DNA from 4 places in the Gottfriedia sp. NPDC058432 genome. Region 1 is predicted to be linked to each of the others. Evidence: predicted binding sites of a transcription regulator. Region 1 holds the regulator's gene; each other region holds the start of a gene.
The links. The regulator Rex, encoded in region 1, represses fermentation and respiration genes when NADH is low (regulators of the CRP and FNR family bind a similar motif). The targets are predictions, from matches to a motif close to TTGTGAAATATTTCACAA.
Positions count from the first base shown of each region.

Region 2: a site for Rex is predicted at 2,314-2,331, ahead of nirB (nitrite reductase large subunit NirB). Genes of this name have one in related genera too.
Region 3: a site for Rex is predicted at 4,154-4,171, ahead of hcp (hydroxylamine reductase). Genes of this name have one in related genera too.
Region 4: a site for Rex is predicted at 1,480-1,497, ahead of ACFWM3_RS12365 (YwiC-like family protein). Genes of this name have one in related genera too.

Region 1 covers NZ_JBHXLC010000043.1:16,555-22,954, reverse strand. The annotation lists gene rimI (ribosomal protein S18-alanine N-acetyltransferase) at 1-247, shown strand, start outside; gene tsaD (tRNA (adenosine(37)-N6)-threonylcarbamoyltransferase complex transferase subunit TsaD) at 244-1,266, shown strand; gene ACFWM3_RS24205 (ABC-F family ATP-binding cassette domain-containing protein) at 1,484-3,409, opposite strand; gene ACFWM3_RS24200 (redox-sensing transcriptional repressor Rex) at 3,571-4,197, shown strand; gene ACFWM3_RS24195 (CPBP family intramembrane glutamic endopeptidase) at 4,238-4,909, opposite strand; gene groES (co-chaperone GroES) at 5,185-5,469, shown strand; gene groL (chaperonin GroEL) at 5,529-6,400, shown strand, end outside.
Region 2 covers NZ_JBHXLC010000019.1:74,491-80,890, forward strand. The annotation lists gene ACFWM3_RS17700 (flavin-containing monooxygenase) at 1-180, shown strand, start outside; gene ACFWM3_RS17705 (MFS transporter) at 487-1,725, shown strand; gene ACFWM3_RS17710 (iron chaperone) at 1,744-2,133, shown strand; gene nirB (nitrite reductase large subunit NirB) at 2,355-4,754, shown strand; gene nirD (nitrite reductase small subunit NirD) at 4,780-5,097, shown strand; gene cobA (uroporphyrinogen-III C-methyltransferase) at 5,101-6,400, shown strand, end outside.
Region 3 covers NZ_JBHXLC010000010.1:87,525-93,924, forward strand. The annotation lists gene ACFWM3_RS12240 (aldo/keto reductase) at 1-551, shown strand, start outside; gene ACFWM3_RS12245 (GrpB family protein) at 580-1,080, opposite strand; gene ACFWM3_RS12250 (MarR family winged helix-turn-helix transcriptional regulator) at 1,445-1,921, shown strand; gene ACFWM3_RS12255 (MDR family MFS transporter) at 1,921-3,438, shown strand; gene ACFWM3_RS12260 (hypothetical protein) at 3,458-4,006, opposite strand; gene hcp (hydroxylamine reductase) at 4,229-5,518, shown strand; gene moaA (GTP 3',8-cyclase MoaA) at 5,884-6,400, opposite strand, start outside.
Region 4 covers NZ_JBHXLC010000010.1:117,617-124,016, forward strand. The annotation lists partial or broken gene ACFWM3_RS12360 (Mrp/NBP35 family ATP-binding protein) at 1-624, shown strand, start outside; gene ACFWM3_RS12365 (YwiC-like family protein) at 702-1,421, opposite strand; gene ACFWM3_RS12370 (tautomerase family protein) at 1,603-1,785, opposite strand; gene ACFWM3_RS12375 (2-keto-4-pentenoate hydratase) at 1,792-2,562, opposite strand; gene dmpG (4-hydroxy-2-oxovalerate aldolase) at 2,578-3,597, opposite strand; gene ACFWM3_RS12385 (acetaldehyde dehydrogenase (acetylating)) at 3,628-4,509, opposite strand; gene ACFWM3_RS12390 (2-keto-4-pentenoate hydratase) at 4,524-5,300, opposite strand; gene ACFWM3_RS12395 (aldehyde dehydrogenase) at 5,331-6,400, opposite strand, start outside.

The DNA.
Region 1 (6,400 bases):
ACATATTACAAATATAGCTATTTTGCCAGATTATAGGGGAGTAGGCCTTGGTGAAAAGTTACTTCGAGCGGTAATGGAAACTGCTAAAAATCTTGGAGCTGATACATTAACATTAGAAGTAAGAGTATCAAATCATGTAGCAAAAGGACTGTATCAAAAGCTAGGATTCCAAGATGGTGGTATTCGAAAAAGCTATTATACAGATAATTTTGAGGATGCATTAGTTATGTGGGTGAATTTGAAATGATAAATGAAAATTGTTTAATTCTTGCTATAGAGACAAGCTGTGATGAAACTTCAGCAGCAGTTGTTAAAAATGGAAATGAAATTTTAAGTAACGTAGTAGCTACTCAGATAGATATTCATAAACGTTTTGGTGGAGTTGTACCTGAAGTTGCATCACGATTGCATGTTGAGCAGATAACTTTGGTAATCGAAGAAGCTATGAAGCAAGCACAGGTAAAATATGAAGATCTAGCAGCCGTTGCTGTTACAGAAGGTCCAGGGCTTGTAGGAGCGTTACTAATTGGGGTAAATGCGGCAAAAGCAATTGCATTTGCACATGGATTACCGCTTATAGGAGTTCACCACATTGCTGGTCATATTTATGCTAATCAACTAGTAAAGCCCCTGCAATATCCGCTATTAGCCTTAGTAGTTTCTGGTGGACATACTGAGCTTGTCTACATGAAGGAAGATGGCATCTTTGAGGTTATAGGTGAAACAAGGGATGATGCAGCAGGGGAAGCTTATGATAAGGTCGCTAGAACACTTAAATTACCTTATCCAGGTGGTCCTCACATTGATCGACTAGCGCAAGAAGGAAATGCAACTATTCCTTTTCCTAGAGCATGGTTAGAAGAGGGTAGCTATGATTTTAGTTTTAGTGGATTAAAGTCAGCAGTTATTAATTATATGCATAATGCTGAACAAAGAGGCGAGGAAGTATCACCAGCTGATGTCGCAGCAGGCTTCCAAGAGAGTGTAATTGAAGTAATTGTTTCAAAAACAATTCAAGCTGCAAAAGAATATAACGTTAAACAAGTTTTATTAGCCGGCGGAGTGGCAGCTAATAAAGGGTTGAGAGCTACATTACAAAACGAGATGAATGCTTTGAGTAATATAGAATTAGTTATACCACCACTATCACTTTGTACTGATAATGCTGCAATGATTGGCGCTGCTGCATTTATCCGTTTAAAACAAGGAAAACTAGGTAATTTGGCATTAAACGGGAATCCAGGCTTGGATTTAGAGAATATGTAAGAAGTACTTATTCACAGTTTTTTTATAAAATGTGGATAAGTACTTTTTATTTGTTAAAAACTTATTAAACTATGTGAACAAAAATGTGAATAACATTGCTGTATTTCTGTGGATAATGTGTATAAACCTGTGTAAAAGCTAAATTATAATTGAATATATGTGGATAAATATGTAGATAAGTAAAAACGGATAGCAAAAAGCATATCCGTTTAATCAATTATTCTTGTAAGTTCTCCCATTCTTCCATTAGGTCTATTAACTTAGCTTCGAAATCATTTTTCTTATTTGTTAATTCCTGTACTAATTGAAAATCACCGTAAACTTCTGGCTTACATAATTCTAGTTCGATCGTCTCTATATCAAGCTCATACTGAGATATATTACTTTCAATTTCCTCTATACGTCGCTGAGTTTGACGAAGTTTTTTCTTTAATTCTTTGTCTTGTTGATAATCAGAAATTGGCTGAGAGGATTGTTTAACTTGTGTTAATGTAGCCTCTTTTTCTGCTTGTTCTTTTTCGAATGCTTCGTTTTTCTTAAATTGGTAATAGTCATAATCACCCAAATAAATTGATAATCCTGCTTTTGCTAGTTCAAAAGTTTTTGTGGATAATCTGTTCATAAAGTAACGATCATGAGAAACGAATAAAATTGTTCCAGGGTAATCTAACAAAGCATTTTCTAATACTTCTTTACTATCTAAATCTAAGTGGTTAGTAGGCTCATCAAGAATTAGAAAATTAGCTTTTTTCATCATAAGTTTAGCCAATGCTAATCTTGCCTTTTCTCCACCACTTAAAGAGGTAACATTTTTAGTTACATCATCTCCAGAAAATAAAAAGTTCCCTAATATTGTCCGAATTTCTTGTTCGGGCTTTAATGGATAATCATCCCAAAGTTCGTCTAATACTCTCTTATTAGAAGTTAGTTTTGCTTGCTCTTGATCATAGTAACCAACCGAAACATTTGCACCAAAATCAATCGTTCCCTGTAATTTTTCTAAGTCTCCAATAATCGTTTTAAGTAATGTCGATTTACCAACACCATTTGGACCGACTAATGCGACACTATCGCCTCGATTTAGTACGAATTTCATTGTCTGATCAATTGTTGGGATCCGATCATAGCCAATAAATAAATCTTGTACAGACAACACATCATTACCGCTTTGTTTTTCAATTGAAAATGAAAAATTAGCTGAAGATTCATCTCCAAGTGGTTTGTCTAATCTTACCATTCGATCTAATTGTTTTCTTCGACTTTGGGCTCTTTTTGTAGTTGAAGCACGCGCAATATTACGCTGCACAAAATCTTCAAGTTTATTGATTTCCTCTTGTTGTTTTTCGAACTGTTTTAACTCTTGTTCATATTGAGCTGCCTTTAGATCAAGATACTTACTATAATTACCAACAAAACGTTGATGCTTATGATTAGATATTTCATAAACAATATTAACAACTTGATCAAGGAAATATCGATCGTGGGAAACGATTAATACTGCACCAGGATATGACTGTAAGTAGCGCTCTAACCAACTAAGAGTGTCAATATCCAAATGGTTCGTAGGCTCATCCAGAATTAACAAATCAGGCTTCGTCAATAATAGCTTACCTAATGCCAGTCTTGTCTTTTGTCCGCCGCTTAACGAAGAAATTTTTGTTTCGTAATCTTCATTACTAAAACCTAAACCACTAATAATTGAACGAATATCTGCTTCAAACTGGTAACCACCGTTTTCTTTGAAAGTATATTGAAGATGATCATATTCATTCATAACCTTGTCATAAACGGCTTGGTTAGAATAAACATCCTCTCTTGTCATTTTAACTTCTAATTTTCTCATATTGTCTTGCATCTCTACTAAATGATTGAAAACAGAATAATATTCTTCCCAAATCGTTTGATCGCTTTGTAAACCAGTGTTTTGGGCTAGGTAGCCTACAGTAACATCTTTAGGTTTATTTATTTCACCGCCATCATAGGATATTTCACCTGCTATGATTTTCAGTAATGTAGATTTTCCAGCACCATTACGTCCAACAATGGCAACTCGATCACTCGTTTGAACTTCTAATTTTATATTTGAAAGTATAATGTCACTACCAAAATACTTTGAGACATTATTTACTTGTAAAAGAATCATGGATAACACCTCATTGCAAAATTTTTTATCTATGTAACTGTAGACTGTCAAAATTCTTAAATATAGTGTATATTTTACATTAGAACAAGTACTTTATTACTAAAATAAAGTCAAATTACACACCATAGTAAAAAGAATTACAGTAAGTGGGGGATTAAAAAATGGATTCGGAACAAATTAAAATTCCACAAGCTACTGCTAAACGTCTACCTTTATATTACCGTTTTATAAAGAATTTGTCTTTATCAGGTAAACAAAGAGTTTCTTCAGCAGAGTTAAGTGAAGCAGTAAAGGTAGATTCCGCTACAATCAGAAGAGATTTTTCTTATTTTGGAGCACTCGGTAAAAAAGGTTATGGCTATAACGTAAATTATTTATTAACTTTTTTCTCGAAAGCGCTTAACCAACATGAAGTTATGAAAGTTGCATTAATTGGTGTTGGTAATTTAGGAACTGCATTCTTACACTATAATTTTATAAAAAATAATAATACTAAAATTGAGATGGCATTTGATATTGATCCAAATAAAATTGGTACTGAAATAGGTGGAGTACCCGTTTATAATCTAGATAATCTAGAGGACGTTATGAATGAAGATATTCAAATCGTTATATTAACTGTTCCTGCACCTGTGGCTCAATCAATAGCTGATCGATTAAATGGAAAAAATATTAGAGGAATTTTAAATTTCACACCTGCCCGAATTAGTGTACCAGAACATATTCGCATTCATCATATAGACCTAGCAGTTGAACTGCAAACATTGGCATATTTTTTACAACAATAAATTCATATTAAAATAAAAACCCCCAAAAATTTGGGGGTTTTTAATGTAAATTGATCTGCTGAAAAACGACAAAAGAGTTCATTAACATATGTGTTAAGATTGGAACCATAATTGAGTTTGTTCGTTTATACAGGTAACAAAATACAAAACCGATTAGAAAGTAAGATAAGAAGAAGGGTATGTCTCCGTGCATAAGCGAAAAAATCGCTGAACTAATCCCTGCAGAAATAATAAATGGTAAACGATTATAAAGTCTTTTAAAAATGATTCGACGAAAAATAATCTCTTCTAAAATTGGTGCAACTAGACTTGGGATGATAATAAAAGCTGGATTAAGCTTAGCAATGTTTATGATATTCTGAGTATTTTCTGAGCCTTTATGTAAATCAAATACATAAATTAAAATTAAATTACAAACAATTTGAGTTAGCATTGTTATGAAGTAACCTAAGATAACCCAATTGATTATTGTACGATAATTAGTTTTTAGATTCTTTATTCCTTCATAAATGGGCTTATGTAATAAGATAAGTATAATAATTAACCCAGTTACGAAACTAATACAACCCCATAATGCCACCGCTTCAAGAGAAGCTGTTTTCTGATCCACTCCAACGTATAAGTTACTATTTAATAAATAGGGCACCCCAAAAACCGCTGAATACTGAAGAACGACATACGTTAATAAAATCCACAAATCTCTAGTTTTCAATACGATAGCTCCTTTGTGTTGATATTTTTCATAACTCAAAGGTTTATAACAACACGTACATTATTTTACGCGTTTCTTTTGTTTCTTAAAAGAAATTTTCACTTTTTATTTTACTTTTGATTGTAAAGAAAAAAACTTATTAAATTTCGACAAGAAAAGTGCCTGCTTCGGACTTGCAAAATTTTTTGATATTATTTAAACTAATAATTGTGTTAGCACTCAATATACATGAGTGCTAAAAAATAATGATTTGATTATTGAGGAGGTATTTACACATGTTAAAGCCATTAGGTGATCGTGTTGTAATTGAGCTTGTTGAGTCTGAAGAAAAAACTGCTAGTGGTATCGTGTTACCAGGTAGTGCACAAGAAAAGCCACAAGAAGGCAAAGTTGTTGCAGTAGGTACTGGTCGAGTACTTGAAAATGGTGAGCGCGTTGCTTTAGAAGTATCTGTAGGTGACCGCATTATCTTCTCTAAATATTCAGGAACAGAAGTTAAGTACGGTGGTACTGAATACTTAGTACTTCGCGAAAACGATATTCTTGCAATCTTAGGTTAATAAAATAAAAATACTTAAATTAAAAAATATACTTTTTATATTATAAGGAGGTCATTTTCATGGCAAAGGACATTAGATTTGGTGAAGAAGCACGTCGCGCAATGTTACGTGGTGTAGACGCTTTAGCTGATGCTGTAAAAGTAACTTTAGGACCAAAAGGACGTAATGTAGTACTTGAGAAAAAATTCGGTTCTCCATTAATTACAAATGATGGTGTTACAATCGCTAAAGAAATCGAATTAGAAGATGCATTTGAAAATATGGGTGCAAAATTAGTTGCAGAAGTTGCTAGCAAAACAAATGATGTTGCTGGGGACGGTACAACAACTGCGACAGTTTTAGCGCAAGCTATGATTCGTGAAGGTCTTAAAAACGTAACTGCTGGTGCAAACCCAATGGGTATCCGTAAAGGGATCGAAAAAGCAGTTGCTGCAGCAATCGAAGAATTAAAAACAATCTCAAAACCAATTGAAGGTAAAGAGTCAATCGCACAAGTTGCTGCAATTTCTTCAGCGGATCCAGAAGTTGGACAATTAATTGCTGAAGCAATGGAGCGCGTTGGTAACGATGGAGTTATTACTCTTGAAGAATCAAAAGGTTTCACTACTGAGTTAGAAGTAGTAGAAGGTATGCAATTTGACCGTGGATACTCTTCTCCATATATGGTTACAAATTCAGAGAAAATGGTTGCTGAATTAGAAAACCCATATATTTTAATCACAGATAAAAAAGTAACAAACATTCAAGAAATCTTACCAGTACTTGAGCAAGTTGTTCAACAAGGTAAACCACTATTAATAATTGCTGAAGATGTTGAGGGTGAAGCACAAGCAACAATCATCGTAAATAAATTACGTGGTACTTTCAATGCAGTTACTGTTAAAGCTCCTGGCTTCGGTGACCGTCGTAAAGCAATGTTAGAAGATATCGC
Region 2 (6,400 bases), on a different contig from region 1:
GTTGCAGAAGCAACGCTATTTACAAAAACAGATTCATGGTACACCGGGGCAAATATTAAAGGAAAACCACGAGGATTTCAAATTTACCTTGGTGGTGTAGGAGCATATCGTAAAAAATGTGATGAAATAGCAACAAATGGATATGAAGGTTTTGTATTAACCTCAACAGCAGTTCATTAATTAGAATACAACACATTGAAAAACACTTCTTTTTATAGAGAAGTGTTTTTCAATGTGCTTAAAGTTTAGTACTTCATAAGTGGTTCATGAGTAAGTAAAACAGCGAAAAGATGAATATAACTTACTTACAATTAGTTGGAGTGTAAATAGAACAGATCTCTCCAAGTATTAAAATTCATTTAATGAAAGTTGAATTAATCCACAAATTCAGAGTAAAAATAGTATAATGATATGTATTTAAATTTCATTAATAGTATAAATATTCAATTTGCTATTTGTTAGAGTTAAAAAGGGGAGAGTTTTAATTTGTTTGCATCAAAAAAATCTATCTTTAAAGGGACCTCATTTACGAATTTTTGGGTCTCTCGTATGTTTACTTCGACTTCATTTCAGATGCTATCGGTGGCAATTGGATGGCAAATGTATGATTTGACACATGACGCGTTTAGTCTGGGGCTAGTTGGTTTGGCGCAATTTATTCCAATGGTCTTACTTACTTTAGTAGTTGGTCAAGTTGCTGACAGGGTTGATCGTCGGAAGATTGTTCTCATATGCCAAATGGTAGAAGCTATAATAGCAGGGCTTCTATTATATGGTAATTTTGCTAATTGGCTTGGCAAAGAGGAAATATTAATTGCTGCTTTTATACTCGGTGCATGCCGTACTTTTGAAGGACCTGCTTCTTCTGCATTATTACCTCAAGTTGTGCCAAAGTCTATTTTACAGCAAGCCATTTCTTGGAGTACATCTGCAGGTCAAACAGCACAAATACTAGGGCCATCTCTTGGTGGTGTATTATTTTCGGTAGGACCAGCATACGTATATGCAACGTCAGCAATTGCTTTATTACTTTCATCAATCCTAACATTTTTTATAAAATTAGACAGTCAATTTATTCGAAAATCAGAACCAGTAACTTTACGTACAATGCTTATGGGGTTAGAATTTGTCTATAAGCACCCAATCATTTTAGGAACGATATCACTTGATTTATTTGCCGTTTTACTCGGAGGAGCTACAGCACTTTTACCAATTTATGCGCAAGATATTTTACATACAGGTGCTTGGGGCTTAGGGCTAATGCGTACTGCACCAGCTGTTGGAGCATTAATCATGTCTTTAATTTTAGCTTATTTTCCACTTAAAAGATCATATGGTCCAATATTATTTGGAGCGTTAGGTATTTTTGGGCTGGCAACTATGCTATTTGCAATCTCAACAAACTTAGTCATCTCATTAATTGCATTATTTATCATCGGAGCCTCGGATGTAGTCAGCGTAGTAATACGTTCTTCGCTAGTTCAGCTACAGACACCGGATGATATGAGAGGCAGAGTAAATGCTGTAAATTCTCTATTTATTGGAACTTCAAATCAGCTCGGGGAATTTGAATCTGGAACGATGGCTGGATTAATTGGTGCGGTACCAGCTGTATTTGTGGGTGGACTTGGAACGATATTAGTTGCAGGACTTTGGATGTATTTATTCCCTTCACTTAGAAGAATTAATTCACTTTCTGGAGAGAAAACAGAAAAAGCAGGATAATTTGCTAAAGGAGATTTTATGGAAAATACTAAAAAAACCTTTGAAACGATTGATGAATATATTTCACAATTTCAGCCAGATGTTCAGGAAAAGTTACAAGCCTTAAGAAAAACTGTAAAAGAAGTTGTGCCAAATGCTGTAGAGAGAATTAGTTACCAAATGCCTACATTTGCGCTTAATAAAAATTTAGTACATTTTGCTGCATTTAAACATCATATTGGATTTTACCCTGGAGCAAGTGGTATTGCAGCATTTAAACAAGAATTATCAGTTTATAAAGGTGCTAAAGGATCTGTACAATTTCCGTTAAACGATCCACTTCCATTTGATCTAATAAAAAAGATTGTAAAGTATAGAGAAGTTGAGGATATTAAAAAAGCAGAAGAGAAATTAAAAAAGAAAAAATAAGTTCGGGACCTCTAAAGCTATTTTTAGCTTTGGAGGTTTTTTGGAAAAAAGGCTGAAGCTTTTGTTCAAAATTTTGACATGTAATTTTCGTTAAAACATTACTTTATCCGTTATACTAAACTTGTATTTAGATAGGAAAAACAATTAATAAATGATGAAGTTGATTTTTTTTAGTAAAACTTGTGAACAATTTCACAAAGTATACTTGGGGGCTAGAAAAGATGAAAAGAAAATTATTGATGATTGGTAATGGTATGGCAGGAGTTCGAAGTATAGAAGAGATTTTAAAAAGAAATAAAGATTTATTTGAAATTACGATAATAGGTGATGAACCTTATCCAAACTATAACCGAATCATGTTATCAAATGTATTACAAGGAAAAACAAACTTCGATGAAATCAATATTAATGATTGGAATTGGTATAGAGAGAATCAAATTACATTACTCACAAATGAAAAAGTGTCAAAAATATGTACAACAGAAAAAAAAGTTGAAACAGAAAAAGGGAAAACGCTTTTATATGATGAACTTATTTTAGCTACTGGATCTAGTGCCTTTATACTCCCTATTCCAGGAAATGATCTGCAAGGTGTAATCGGTTTTCGTACAATTCAAGATACTGAATTAATGATTGATTATGCAAAAAAATATAAAAAAGCAGTAGTAATTGGGGGAGGCCTATTAGGCTTAGAAGCAGCAAGAGGCTTAATTGATCGAGGAATGGAAGTTTATGTTGTTCATTTACTTCCTACATTAATGGAACAACAATTAGATGAAACTGCTGCGAAAATGCTAAAAAAAGATTTAGAAGCACAAGGAATGAACTTCTTAATGGAAAAACAAACGATTTCAATAAATGGAACGAATCGTGTAGAAGGGATTAGTTTTTCGGATGGAACTTCATTAGATTGTGATTTAGTCGTTATGGCAGTAGGAATTAGACCTAATATTTCTTTAGCAAAAGAAGCAGGAATCGATGCAAACCGTGCAATAGTTGTAAACGATTTTATGCAAACATCTGAACCATCCATTTATGCAGTGGGTGAATGTGCTGAGCATAACGGAACTACTTATGGGTTAGTAGCACCGTTGTATGAACAAGGGATTGTGCTTGCTGATCATATGACTGGTAATTTAACAAACGGATATAAAGGAAGCATTTTATCAACTCAGTTAAAAGTATCTGGTTGTGATTTATTCTCTGGGGGATTTATCCATGAAGAAGAAGATATGCAGGCGATCATAGTAAATGACCAATTTGCTGGACTTTACAAAAAAGTAATAGTGAAAGATGAAAAAGTTGTTGGAGTAGTTTTATATGGTGACGCATCGGATGGAAATCGATTATTCAACATGTTGAAAAATGAAACAAATATAAGAGAATACACAAGTGCTTCTATTCTCCATAAATCAGGTGAGGACTCTGGTGAAGATTTTGTTCTTACAATGAGTGCAAATGATACAGTTTGTGGATGTAATGGGGTCACGAAAGGTACAATTGTTCAATCAATTTTAGAACAAGAACTTACTACGTTTGAAGATGTGAAAAGTTGCACAAAGGCTGGTGCATCATGTGGAAAATGTAAAGGAATGGTTGAAAGTATTTTAGCAGCTACATTAGGTGCTACATTTGATCCTAATGCTGCAAAACCTGGTATGTGTGGATGTACAACATTATCTCGTGATGAAGTTATAAATGAAATCAAAGAAAAAGGATTACAAACTCCTAGAAAGGTTCGCATTGTATTAGAGTTTGAAAATGAAGAAGGATGTTCAAAATGCCGTCCAGCTCTAAATTATTATTTAAGAATGATGTATCCAAATGATTATCTTGATGATAAATCATCACGCTTCGTTAATGAAAGAATGGAAGGAAATATTCAAAAAGATGGGTCATTCTCAATCGTACCGCGAATGTATGGGGGAGTAACGACAGGTGATGAATTAATTAAACTTGGTGAAGTAGCAAATAAATTCAACGTACCTTTAGTAAAAGTTACAGGTGCGAGCCGTGTTGGTTTATATGGTGTTAAAAAAGAAGAGGTACCTAAAGTTTGGGAAGAATTAGGAATGCGTTCAGGATATGCTTACTCTAAGTCTCTTAGAAATGTTAAATCATGCGTCGGTAATCGATTTTGCCGATTTGGAACACAAGATTCATTAGGATTAGGTATCCAATTAGAAAAAGCTATCGAAATGGTTGATACGCCACATAAGATGAAAATGGGTGTTACAGGATGTCCTCGAAATTGCGCCGAGGTGCTTACTAAGGACTTTGGAGTAATCTGTGTGGAAAATGGGTTCCAGCTTTACTTTGGCGGTAATGGTGGAACAGAAGTTAGAGAATGTGATTTGTTAACTACTGTAACTACAGAAGAAGAAGTCGTTCACATGGCAAAAGCTTATGTTCAATACTATCGCGAAACAGGAGTTTACGGAGAACGTACTGCTCCTTGGGTAGAGCGAATCGGAGTGGAAATCATTAAAGAAGTATTGTTAAACAAAGAACAAGAAAATGCACTAGTAGAGAAATTTGATCAAGCAAAATCAACATATGAAGAAGCATGGGGCCAAGCGCTTACTAATCAATTAGATCTATATGAGGTTATTAGAAAGTAATTGCAAACATGAGAGGAGCAAAAAAATGATCACTACACAAGAGAAGATAAAAATTATTGATTTAGCTTCTTTACCAATTCAAATTGGAAAAGAAGTAGTGATAAAAGGGGAATCAATTGCTTTATTCCGTTTATCAAATGAAGATGTTCGAGCAATCGAAGGTATTTGTCCAGGGACAAATGGACCACTTGCTGAAGGGATTGTTTCAGGTGAATATGTGTACTGCCCCCTTCGTGACTGGAAAATTTCATTAATAACTGGTGAAGTTCAAAAACCAGATGATGGAACTGTAAAAACATATAAAACCGAAGTAATCGACGGTTATGTTTATATTACGGTGTAACTTATGAAAAAAAAATCAGGATTTATTTCATTTGTAGGTGCAGGACCTGGGGATTTAGGATTAATAACAGAAAAAGGATTGAAATGTATTCGAGAAGCTGAAGTCATTTTATATGATCGACTTGCTAATCCAAGGCTACTTCGTGAAGCGAATGAAAATTGTGAGTTCATTTACTGTGGGAAGCTCCCTAACAGACATATTATGCGTCAAGAAATGATTAATCAAACTTTAGTAACATTTGCCCTAGATGGGAAATATGTCGTTCGATTAAAAGGCGGAGACCCTTCCGTTTTTGGACGAGTAGGTGAAGAAGCAGAGGAAGCTTCAAAGCATGATATACCTTTTGAAATTATTCCGGGAATTACTTCTAGCATTGCTGCAGCAGCATATGCTGGAATCCCAGTTACACATAGAGAATATAGTACAAGTTTTACCTTAAGAACAGGCCATAAATGTATGGAGAATGAAGATCTTATTGAATCGAATTGTTCTGATCAGTTAGGGGACACACTTGCTTATTATATGGGGGTAAGTAATCTTCCTAAAATATGTACGCACCTAATAAAGAATGGTAAATCCAAGGATACTCCTGTAGCTGTTATTCAGTGGGGAACAATTGGAAAACAAAGAGTTGTTGAGGGAACAATTGATTCAATCGTATCAATTATTGAGAAAGAAGAAATTACAAATCCTGCAATGACAATTATTGGAGATGTTGTTAAATTACGCTCAAAGATATCTTGGTTTGAAAAGAAAAAGTATTTCGGTCGGAAAATTTTATTAGCTAAGGGAACAGCAACAGTAGAAAAGAATGGATTAGAATCGTTTTTATCAGAAAACGGTGCTGAAGTTTACGCATTTCCTACGCTTAAATCAGTTCAACTTTCAATTCAACATGATCAGGTAGCGGATGCACTAAGCAAAGAAAGAATCGTCTTTTGTTCGCCAGAAAGTGTGAAATTATTTTTTACTAAAATGTATCAATCAAAATTCGATGTTCGTAAACTTCCTAATAAAATCGAGTATATATCGCCGAAAACAAGCAAGGAACTTGAGAAGTATGGAATTTTAGCTGAGAAGGACAGTGGCGATAAGAACCACTCAGTATTTGTAGGATCGGTAGACAAAGATACGAAATTACCATCAAGCTCACAATTTATAGCCACACATGAAAATATTGCAGATTCACGATTTGATGTAATAAATCCAAGAATGCTTGAAGAAACAAAATGGGAATCAATTATTTTTCCAAATCAATCATCAGTTGATTGGTTTATAAAAGAATTAAAGAAAACGAATGAAA
Region 3 (6,400 bases), on a different contig from region 1:
GTGGAACAATTGAGGATCAATATGAAGAAACTATATTTACTTTTGATGAACTAGTAAAAGAAGGCTTAATTCGCCATTATGGAATCTCTTCAATTCGTCCGAATGTTATTAATCGATTTATAAATCATTCATCTATACAAGGTGTTATGATGCAATATAATGTACTTGAGCGTAGACCTGAAGAATTCTTTCCGCTTTTCGAAAAAAATAATATTTCTGTCATTGCACGTGGTTCTGTAGCAAAAGGATTATTAACAAGTAAATGGGAAAAGAAACTATCTAACAAGGGCTATATGTCATATTCAGAACAAGAATGTACTGAAACAATCCGAAAACTTCTCCAACTTCTCGATGAAGAACAATCCTTACATAGCTTAGCTTTACAATATGCTCTTTCTCATAAAGCAGTTTCATCATTAGCTGTTGGAGCTAGAAATAAAGAACAATTACTAGATAATATTAACGCTTACTTTGCAAAACCATTAAATTCACAACAAATCGCCCAAATAAAAGAAATTTCACTTCTTACGAATTATGAGGAACATCGTTAAGCCACTCCTTCCTTCCATGGAAGGAGTGTTATTTCTTCCATTTACTTGCTTTTCTATCGATTTCATCTAAAAATTCTTCTTTACGTCCTCTTTTATTTTCTAATTTGTTTTTAGCAAGTTCTTTTTTTAATTTTATATATTCCATTGCTTGATCAGTATGAGCGATCATATATTCCCTAAATGCAATATTTCGTTCAATAGCAGCATTTCCTTTTTCATATACTTGAATATGGAAACTACTATTATCATCACATTTTATAAAAAGTCTTCTGTCTTGCTTAGATTGATCCCCCAATTGTTCGTAACCTAAAGTTTTTAGAACATCACTATACTCATCAAACTTTTTTAAGTATTTTACAACGATCATTAAGTCAATGATTGGCATCGCAAACATATTCGGAATTGAAGTACTCCCTATATGATAAATCGCTGCTTTCTCTGGTAATAATAGATCAATTGCCTTTTTTTCAGACTGAAAATCTTCTTCCCAGGAAGTACGATAAGGTACAATTTCAATATTCTTTTTCATTTTAGAACACCTACACTTTTTTCATTAACTTCCTTTTATAGCATTCGTTAAAGGACAATTAATTATTGAAAAAATTAATTGTAGTAGAAAAAGCATAAAAATAGACCTTATACAATCATGACTTTCCACCTATCCCATAAACCTTATGTTTAAACTATTTTAATTAAAATTCCCTAATCCCTTTTACCCTTACTTTCACTTAAAAAATGTTCAAAAATCGTAATTTAATACTAAATTAAATTTTGGTTAAAATACTCACAATTCCTACTTTAATTGGTTTCTTTGAATTATAATTATTTTAGTTACTAAGATATTTAGTTACGTTAACTTTTTAGTACTTCCTATATTCTAAGGAGAGAATGAAATGTCAGAAAAACCAATCATTCGAAGTGAATTTATTCCATCTCTTATAATGGAATTTAGAAAATTCAGCACTTCAATCGTTCTTTTTAATGAAGGGCTTGCCTCAAACCTTCATTTAAATGCGACTGATTTACGATGTCGAGAATTACTTTGCCACACTGGCCCGATTACAGCTGGAAAGTTATCTCAATTAACACATCTAACTACTGGTGCTATAACAGGTGTTATTGACCGACTTGAAAAAGTCAACTTTGTTGAACGTATTCAAGATCCTAATGACCGTAGACGAGTAATTATTCAACCTGTGTATGAACGTGATGATGAATTAGCAGAACTTTTTAAACCATTATCTGACTCTCTTTCTAATATTTTTAATCAGTATGATGACAAAGAGTTAACATTATTATTTAAATTTTGGAATGATATTAATGAATTGATTCCAAAAGAGACTAAAGAATTAAATAAGGGGGAAACTTAATGGTTTCAAAAGAGAGTAAGGTTGGCTTTGTCGTAGCAGGTCTATTATTAGGAATGCTGATGGCGGCTATGGATAACACAATTGTTTCAGCTTCAATGCCGACAATTGTTGGAGAACTAGGTGGTTTAGACCAATTTATTTGGGTAACCTCTGCCTATTTGGTTGCTACTATGGCAAGTATGCCGATTTTTGGTAAGTTATCAGATATGTATGGACGTAAACGATTTTATTTATTAGGACTTATCATTTTCTTAATTGGTTCCGCATTATGTGGAACAGCAAATAGCATTATTCAATTAAGTATTTATCGTGCGATTCAAGGAATTGGCGGAGGTTCACTAATGCCAATCGCCTTTACAATTATTTTCGATATTTTCCCACCAGAAAAACGAGGAAAAATGACTGGTTTATTTGGTGCAGTTTTTGGTCTTTCTAGTGTATTTGGACCACTTTTAGGTGCTTATATTACTGATCAAATTGATTGGCGCTGGATTTTCTACATCAATTTACCTTTAGGTATTATTTCTTTATATTTAATTTCACAGTTTTATAAAGAAAACCTTCAGCTTAGAAAACTTAAAATCGACTGGTTTGGTGCGATTACACTTGTTGGTTCAGTTGTCAGTTTAATGTTTGCTCTTGAATTAGGTGGAAATGAGTACGATTGGAATTCTGCTCCAATTATTTCCTTATTTGCAATCTTTGCAGTATTATTTATCGCATTTATTCTAATTGAAAGAAAAGTTGAAGAGCCAATTATTTCATTTAGCTTATTTAAAAAGCAACTGTTTGCAGCAACACAGGGTGTTGCATTTTTCTACGGTTCTGCTTTCATTATTACGACTGTATTAATTCCACTTTTTGTTCAATCAGTTTTTGGTGGTACAGCTACAAATTCTGGTATCATTCTTATTCCGATGATGCTTGGTTCGGTTGTAGGTAGCCAAGTAGCAGGTCAATCAGTACGTAAATTTAGTTACAGAAGCATCATGTTAGTTTCAGTTGTTTTATTCTTTATTGGAATGTATTTATTAAGCACTTTAGATACTGATACAGCTAGATCAACAGTAACATTCTACATGATTATCGCTGGTCTTGGGATGGGCTGTTCATTCTCATTATTAAGTATGGCAACTCAACACAAAATCGAACCTCAAAAACGAGGCATCGCTACATCAACAAATACTTTCTTTAGAACATTAGGTATGACAATTGGTGTAACAATTTTTGGTACAATTCAAAACCACGTATTTAAAAATAAATTAAGTGATTTACTTGGAAATATTAGCGCATTTGGCGGAAAAGTTGATTCACGAGCATTATTATCCGCTGATGCAAGAGCTAAAATTCCACCAGAAGTACTTCATAAAATCTCAGAAGCAATGGCACATTCAGTTGCAACTACTTTCAAATGGACATTAATTCCGATTACTTTAGGTTTTATCGCGATTATCTTAATGGGTAAAGAAAAATTAACATTTGAAGTAAAAGAAAATAGAGCTAAAAAAGCTCAATAAAAATAAAGCCAAACCCATTCTAATATGGATTTGGCTTATTTTTTTCTTCTATTAAATACTTTGAATAATACATTTGGAATACTTTATAAATCTCTATTATTTCTTCAATTTCATCACTTAACATTATTTCCATTTCATTCATTTGTTCTCTTTTTAATTCAAATGATTGCAAGCTATCTTCATATTTATTTAGCATTTCATAAAAAAACGTACAGTCAATTTTACATATAGAACCATCCGAGTAGTGGCCTGATTCTCTTAATAATGTATTCCAAGAAAGTTCACCATTTTTAGAACTTAAAAAAAGACACGCTAAATGTAGGTTATTAAATTTTATATAAAAGTCCGGGCTTAATGTTTCTAGGTCAGAGTAAGCATATTCAGAAACAATCCCACTTGCATCATTTGAGCTTTTAGTAATCGCTAATTCTAAAATCCAGTAAGGTGGATTTTCTAAAGACTCAATAATTGAATCACACCACAAATAGTAGTGTTTGTAAAAAATTAATCCTGAATCGATCATCTCTACAATTATTTTAGCATTGTTTTTGGTTAGGTCTATACTCATCCTCCAACTATCACCCCCTATCTTATTGCTCATAGTCATCTTAAACCGTTATTCAAATAATGTATACGTTCGTTCAATAACCTATCTAAGAATTCACTTATACCCTTACAATCTTTGAAATAATTTATTTATTAGTTTAAAGATTTCATGTGATTTAAGTCACAAACAATGATTATATCCCGCCATATAATAAGTTTATTCAAATTGTTAGGGGGATGAATGATGTTTTGTAACCAATGTGAACAAACTCCGGTTGGTGGTTGTAAGATTGTAGGTGTATGTGGAAAAGATGAAACAATTGCAAGTTTACAAGATACGATGGTTTATGGGTTAAAAGGAATTGCAGCTTATCGTACACATGCTGCTCAATTAGGGTATACCGATCCATTTGTTGACCAAGTAACACATGAAGCTCTGTATATGACTTTAACAAATTCTAATTTTAACTTACAAGAACACATTGATATGGCTATGAAAGTAGGTAAAGCCGCAATTCGTGTAATGGAGCTATTAGATGAAGCCCATACAAAACATTTTGGAATTCCTGAACCTGTTCAAGTTTCTTCTAATAAAATCGAAGGAAAATGCATTGTTGTGACTGGCCACAATTTATTTGCATTAGAAGAATTGTTAAAACAAACAGACGGGAAAGGTTTAAATATTTACACACACTCTGAAATGCTACCTGCTCACGGTTATCCAGCATTAAAAAAATATACACATTTAAAAGGTAACATCGGAAAAGCTTGGTTTGATCAAAGACGTTTATTTGAAAAATTCCCTGGAGCGATTTTAGCAACCACAAACTGTGTGATGCCAATAAAGGGAAGTTATGCAGATCGCTTCTTCTCATATGAAGTGGCGGGATTAGAAGGAGTAACAAAGATTATAGAGGAAGATTTTTCGCCATTAATTCAACGTGCATTAGAACTACCAGAAGCAAATATAGAATCAGAAGAAGTAATGACTACTGGTTACCATCACGAAACAGTTTTATCTATTGCTCCTGAAATTGTAGAAGCTGTAAAAAATGGGAAGATTCAACGCTTCTTTGTTGTAGCAGGTTGTGACGCCCCAGGAAAAGGTGGAGAATATTATCGTGAGCTTGTCACATCTTTACCAAATGATACAGTAGTTTTAACAACCTCTTGCGGTAAATTTCGCTTTAATGATGTAGATTACGGTACTGTAACTGGTACAAACATTCCTAGATTTATAGATTTAGGGCAATGCAATAATTCAGTTTCAACAATAAAAATTGCGGCTGCATTAGCGGATGCATTTAATTGTAGTGTCAATGATTTGCCTGTAAGTATTATACTTTCTTGGTTTGAGCAAAAAGCCGTGGCTATATTATTAGGGTTATTTAGCCTTGGAATCCAAGATATTCGAATCGGACCTAAAGCACCAGACTTTATTAATGAAGGCGTATTAAATGTATTAGTTGATACATTTGGCTTAAAATTAATTACGAATGCACAAGACGATTTGAAAACAATTTTACAAGGATAATAGCCTGAATGAACAATGAACTTCTCTTAAAAGAGAAGTTCTTTTATTTATTTTTCAGTTCCAACATCAATGAATGCTTAGAGTTTGTTCAATCATTTCGAACGTATTTTTCTGTGTTGCTATATACCATATTTCAAAATAAAAATAAATAAACAACTATAGATAAATAGTTGTTTCAGTGTGTAGACAAAGTACTAAATACTTGATTTTCAGACTGATTGCAAGCGCTTGTCTTTCGAGGCACGAAGCATGGTGAGGAGCGGAGTTACCTTTAGGCGGTAATGAGCACCGCAGACAGGCGAAGTAACGAAGAAAGCGAGCGTTTGGCGGGCAGTCTGAAACAACTATAGATAAATAGTTGTTTCTTATCCACCAATATAAGACATTTCAATTTTACGATTTTTATGACTTTCTTCTGTGCGGATCTCAGAGTATCTGTCATCTCTTTTTTCCCATAATGATTGAATTATTGCTGAAATGTATTGATCTGTAACGCCAGTGCGCAACATTTTTCTTAAGTCATACCCTTCTGAAGCGAATAGACAGGTGTATAGCTTTCCATCTGTAGATAGGCGCGCTCTCGTACATGAACCGCAGAAAGTTTCTGTAACTGATGAGATAAATCCGACCTCAGTATTCGTTCCTTTATATCGATATCGTTTTGCTACCTCGCCAATGAAATTCTGCTCTACTGGCTCCAACTGATATTGTTCTTGGAACAGATCGTAAACTTGCTTCTTCGAGATAACATCTTTAAAATTCCATCCATTTGTACACCCTACATCCATATACTCTATAAATCGTAATGTAATATTTTTCTCTTTAAAAAAATGAACCATTGGTAATACTTCAGTATCATTTAACCCTTTCTTTACTACCATA
Region 4 (6,400 bases), on a different contig from region 1:
AGCATTCCTAAAATGATGGAAATCGACATCAGTCCAAAAACCTTTAACGGAAAAATCATCCCTGTGGAGTCACACGGAGTAAAAATTATTTCGATGGGTTTTTTCATCAAAAACAACGATCCGGTTGTTTGGAGAGGCCCTATGTTAGGAAAAATGGTTGAGCATTTCAGTAAAGATGTCATTTGGGGAGAATTAGACTATTGCATTCTAGATATGCCTCCAGGGACCGGTGATATTGCACTTGATATGCATCACACCATTCCTCAAAGTAAGGAAATCATTGTCACCACCCCTCATCAAACAGCATCAATTGTCGCCGAGAGAGCAGGTACGATGGCCCAAAAAGCAAATCATGAAATTCTTGGAGTAGTTGAAAATATGTCTTATTTCCAACCTATAGATCGTTCTGAGAAGTACTACATATTCGGAAAAGGAGGTGGCGATTTATTAGCCGATCGATTAGGAACCGAAGTACTTGCCAAACTTCCGATCGAGGAAGTTATCGAGAATTCACCTACTCCGTCCATATACGATGAGAAAACTAGTTTATTTCATCATTATAAAGAGTTAGCTACAACTATTAATCTGAAATTTAACGCTCTAAATGCTGTTATAAGAGATTGAACTATACTAAAATAGCGACTTCACTTAGCTGAAGTCGCTTTTGTATATTGATACTTTGCAGTAAAAATGGGCAGAATCTACAAAAACAGAAAACTAGTTACCACTAAGAATATGACAGAATTGATAATCTCAATGATCCCTAATTGCATAATAGTAAGTTTTTTATTGTATAAAGAAATTGCTCTTATCAAACTAGGAACAAAAGGGAGAATCCAAAGCCAAGACTCTTTTAAAGTAAAAATAAATAATAGAACGATAAAATGGTATCCCCACGAATACCAACGAAATCTCTTATTCTTTTTTTCTCGAATCATTGATTTCACAAAAAATGTACTACCTAAAAAGAACAAAAATACGAAGAGTGCTACACTCCAGCCTTCCCTTGTAAGTGCCCTCTTCCCTATATAAAAACTAGCCAATCCACCTATACAAAAAACACCAATCGCAACCATGTCATTCGTAAAGGCTCGTTCGTTTTTTCTCTTAACGAAATATATGTTTAATAGAAAGAATGGAAGCATAGCTAGACCGAAGTATATCAATCTCCATTCAGCAAACATAACGAGTGCTAAAAATACGAATGAAATGAAAAAATAACCTAACGCCCAATAAAAATAAAATGACACTTGTTTTCCTTTGATCACCATAATTAATGGATAGGCAGCAAGGTATAGAAAAAACCAGCCTATAAATAAAGGGATATGAATTAAACGAAATGAACTTGCGGCAACTCCAAGTATATATGGAATTAAAAGCATTGCCCAAGCACCGTGTTGGTTTGGAACTACTATTTTCACAATATAGCACCCACTTTCCTTATTATTCTTACATCATACTCAAACGATTATGGGTTTTCTGTGATTAAGTTCACTATCCTTTTTATGTTTGAGAATTTCATAAAGCCCCATTTACTTTAATAGAGCCTAAAATATAAAACTATTCCCAACAAGAAAAAAGCCCCTTAAAAAAGGGACTTTTTTACTCATCCTTTGCAACTCCACCAACGGACCAATTTTCTTTTTCGAATTCGTTTATTAAAATTCTTACTTGTGCTGGCTGAACATCCAATGTACGACATACAACTTCATTAATTTCTCTCATTAATTGCTTTTTTAATTCTGGACTTCTTCCTTCAATCAATTGAATTTGAATGATTGGCATATTGTATTACCTCGTTACCTGTAGTTCCATTGTCTCGATTCCATCAAATCGTGCTTCTACACTATCGCCCTCTTCAACATGGATCGCTTCTGTAATTCCACCCGTTAAGATAATCATCCCTGGTTCAATTTGTTCGCCGTTTTTACTTAGCATCTGCACCAACTTTACGACGGATTCTACTGGATGATCTAGTACATCAGAACTTACACCACTTTGTACTTTTACGCCATTTTTGTATAATTCAACATTAATTTCATCCCAAGAAGTATATGTAGGTGAATATTGTTGTTTACCAATAATAAATTTTGATGACGATGCATTATCTGCTACTACATCTGTTAGCGTAAATGAGAAATTTTTATATCGACTATCAATTACTTCTAATGCAGGTACAATATACTCAGTTGCTTCCCATACATCTTTTGCTGTTACATCCTGTCCAAATAATGGCTTGTTGATCATAAATGCTATTTCTGGCTCAACCCTCGGATGGATTAAACCTTCCATCTTTAATTCTTTTTCTTCTAATTCCATCGATTTTGTTAAGCGTCCATAAATCGGCTCGTCAACATTAACAGATTTTTGTTTAGCAATACTTGTTAGTCCCATTTTCCAACCAATTAATGGATCACCATTTTTAATCGCATTATCAATACTTAATTTTTGAATTTCATAAGCATTATTAACGTTTAATTCTGGATGTTCAATCGTAATTTTATCCATTTCTAGACCCTTTTTTTGGTGCATATATATTTTATTCGCGATTTCAGTTATCATAAAACCCGTCTCCTCTCAAAAAACAGACAATTTTTTATTTGCTAACATACAAGCAACTTCTTGAATCATATCCTCTTGCCCACCGACTACTTTTTGTTTTCCTAATTCAATTAAGATATCTCTTGCATCAACATTCCATTTTTTAGCTGCTCGATTAGCATGTAATAGAAAACTAGAATACACTCCTGCATAGCCTAAAATTAGACTACCTTTTGTAATCTCTTGTGGTGTTTGAAGAATTGGCGCAACGATTTCCTCTGCTAAGTCCATCATTTTATAGAAATCAATTCCTGTCTTGATTCCTAATCGTTCTAACACTCCAATTAACACTTCAGTTTGTGTATTTCCTGCTCCAGCACCTAAGCAACGTACGCTGCCATCAATTCTAGTAGATCCTTCTTCAATCGCTACTAGTGTATTTGACATCGCTAGAGAAAGATTATTATGTGCATGGAATCCAACTTCAATATCAAGGGACCCTCGTAAAGCAGCAATACGGTCTTTTACTTCATGTGGAAGAAACGCACCTGCAGAGTCAACCATATATACAACGTCCGCACCATAACTTTCCATCAATTTGGCTTGTTCTACTAATTTTTCAACTGGTGCCATATGGGACATCATTAAAAAACCGACAGTTTCTAATCCAAGCTCTTTAGACATGGAAATATGTTGTTTCGAAACATCAGCTTCAGTAACATGTGTAGCTATACGAGCCATTTTTGCTCCGATTTTTGCTGCCGTTTTTAATTCATTTACTGTTCCAATACCAGGTAATAGTAAGACAGCAATCTTTGAATGATTACATGAATTTACCGCTGCTTCGATCAATTCAAATTCATTCGTTGTTGATAAACCATATTGTAATGAAGAACCACCTAAACCATCTCCATGTGATACTTCAATAAAAGGCATTTTTGCATCATCAAGAGCCTTCGCAATTCGAACGACTTGATCTACTGTATATGAATGAGCAATTGCATGACTTCCATCTCGAAGTGCTACTTCAGTTACAATGACTTCTTTTCCAAACATTGCACTCCCTCACTTTCTTTAAGCACTTTTTTAAACAGTTTTTACAACTTCATATTGTGCAATCTCTTCTGCTACTTTTACTGCTGATGCAGTCATAATATCTAAGTTTCCTGCATAGCTAGGTAAGTAGTCCCCTGATCCTTGAACTTCTAAATATACAGTTATAGTTGAACCATCTATGATTGGTTCCATTCTTAAACGGTATCCTGGAACATACGCTTGAACCTTTTTCACCATTTGTTTAACGGAATGAATCATGCTTTCATGGTTAAAATCTTCATTCGTAACTTTACAATAAACTGTATCTCTCATCATAATTGGCGGTTCTGCTGGATTTAAAATAATGATTGCTTTTCCTTTTTTAGCTCCACCAATCTCTTCAAGTCCTCTAGCCGTTGTTACAGTAAACTCGTCGATATTAGCACGTGTACCAGGACCGGCACTTCTTGAGCTAATTGTTGCAACGATTTCTGCGTACTCAACTTCGGCAATTTGACCTACCGCATGAACGATTGGGATTGTTGCTTGCCCACCACATGTTATTAAATTGACATTCCTTTCGACTATATGTGAACCTAAATTGACAGGTGGTACGACAAATGGCCCAATTGCCGCTGGCGTTAAATCGATCACGCGCTTCTTTAATTCACCAAGTACTTTTGCATGATGAAAATGAGCTTTTGCAGAAGTCGCATCAAACAATAAATCAGCCAGTTCTTTTCGTTCAATGAAACCTTGAATACCATTATCGATTACTTCAACTCCTAATTCCTTCGCACGGTTTAACCCATCAGATTCTGGATCAATTCCGATCATCGTTGTTAATTCTAGAAATGGATTATTCTGTAATTTCATCATTAAATCTGTTCCAATATTCCCCGAACCAATGATTCCGACTTTTAATTTATTCATAATTACCACCTCATTTATTTAAATGAAATCGAGACTTCACCTAGTAATGGGAACTTCGCAGTAAATAAGTCCCCAGCATTTGCATTAATTGCAGCTGACAAAGCTCCTGATAAAATAATTTCTCCTGCATTTAGCGAGATTCCAAATTCACTTAATTTATTGGCTAACCATGCTACACAATGAATTGGGTTTCCTAGCACTGCTTCTCCCTTACCTGAATTCATCAATTCTTCGTTACGATATAATTCCATCGCAACATTCGGTAAGTCAATTTCCTTTACATCAAAACGTTCATTGCCAAGAACAAATAAGCATGATGAAGCGTTATCAGCTACTGTATCCTCTAATCGAATTTTCCAATTTTCGATTCTACTATCAACTACCTCTAATGCAGGTACAATATAATCTGTTGCATTAACTACATCCTCAAATGTAATATTTGGCCCGATTAAATCCTTTTTTAAGACAAATGCAATTTCAGCTTCTACTTTTGGTAAAATCATATTTGCAACTTGAACTTCACCGAAATTAGGAATATTCATATCTGTTAGTAAGTGACCGTAATCTGGTTCATCTACTCCTAATAACTCCTGCATAGCAATTGAAGTTAATCCAATTTTTTTACCGATAATTTTCTGCCCTTTTTTCAATTTTTCTTCAACATTTGTTAATTGAATTTGATAGGCTTCTTTTTCAGTTAATCCAGGAAAAATCTCAGTTAAAGCTTTTATACTTACTCCACTCTCTTCTGCTTCTTGTAGCAGAATCGTAAGCTCGTCTACACTAGTAATCTTCACTTTCTTTAGCCCCCTTTTTAATTCTTATAATTTAATCGTGATATTCGATAATTCACTATAAAACTCAAAGCTATGAATTCCACCCTCGCGCCCTAAACCGCTTTGCTTCATTCCTCCAAATGGTGTACGTAAATCTCTTAAATACCAAGTGTTCACCCAAATAATTCCAGCCTCAATTTGATGAGCAACACGGTGAGCTCTGCGTAAATCATTTGTCCAGATTGTAGCTCCTAAGCCATAATGAGTATCATTTGCCCATTCAATCACTTCTTCTTCCGAATCAAAAGGCATAACTGTTACGACTGGACCAAATATTTCTTCTCTTACACATCTAGAATCACGGTTTAATCCTGTAATGATTGTCGGTGAGATAAAGCATCCTTTTTCAATTGATGCTGGTCTACTGCCACCCGTTAAAATAGTTCCACCTTCTTCTTTTGCAATCTCGATATAAGATAATACTTTTTCGTAATGTTCTTTACTAATTACCGCACCCACTTTTGTGCCTTCTTCAAACGGATCGCCAATTTTTAATTCCTTTGTTTTCGCGACAAATTTATCAATAAATTCATCAAAGATTGATCTCTGAACATAAATTCTAGATCCACATAAACAAACTTCTCCTTGATTCATAAAAGATGATTTTAAAGTTGTTTCAATCACTTCGTCTAAATCAGAATCAGCAAAGATAATGTTTGGATTTTTTCCTCCAAGCTCAAACGATAATTTTTTTAACGTTGGAGCTGCCGCCTTCATAATTGCTGTACCTGTTTTTGTTTCACCAGTAAATGTGATTGCATCAACATCGCTGTGCTCTGTTAAAGCTGAGCCTGCCGCATTTGCTCCAAATCCGTGTACAACATTCACAACTCCGTCAGGTACGCCTGCATCTTTACAAATTTCAGCTAAAACTGTAGCTGTCATTGGTGTCCATTCTGCCGGCTTCATAACCGCTGTATTGCCAGCCGCTAAACAAGGTGCAAGCTTCCATGTTAATAGTAATAAAGGAAGATTCCATGGGTTAATCATTCCGACTACACCAACAGGCCTACGATATGTATAATGTAAGGCAGTTTGATCTTGCATATGAGACT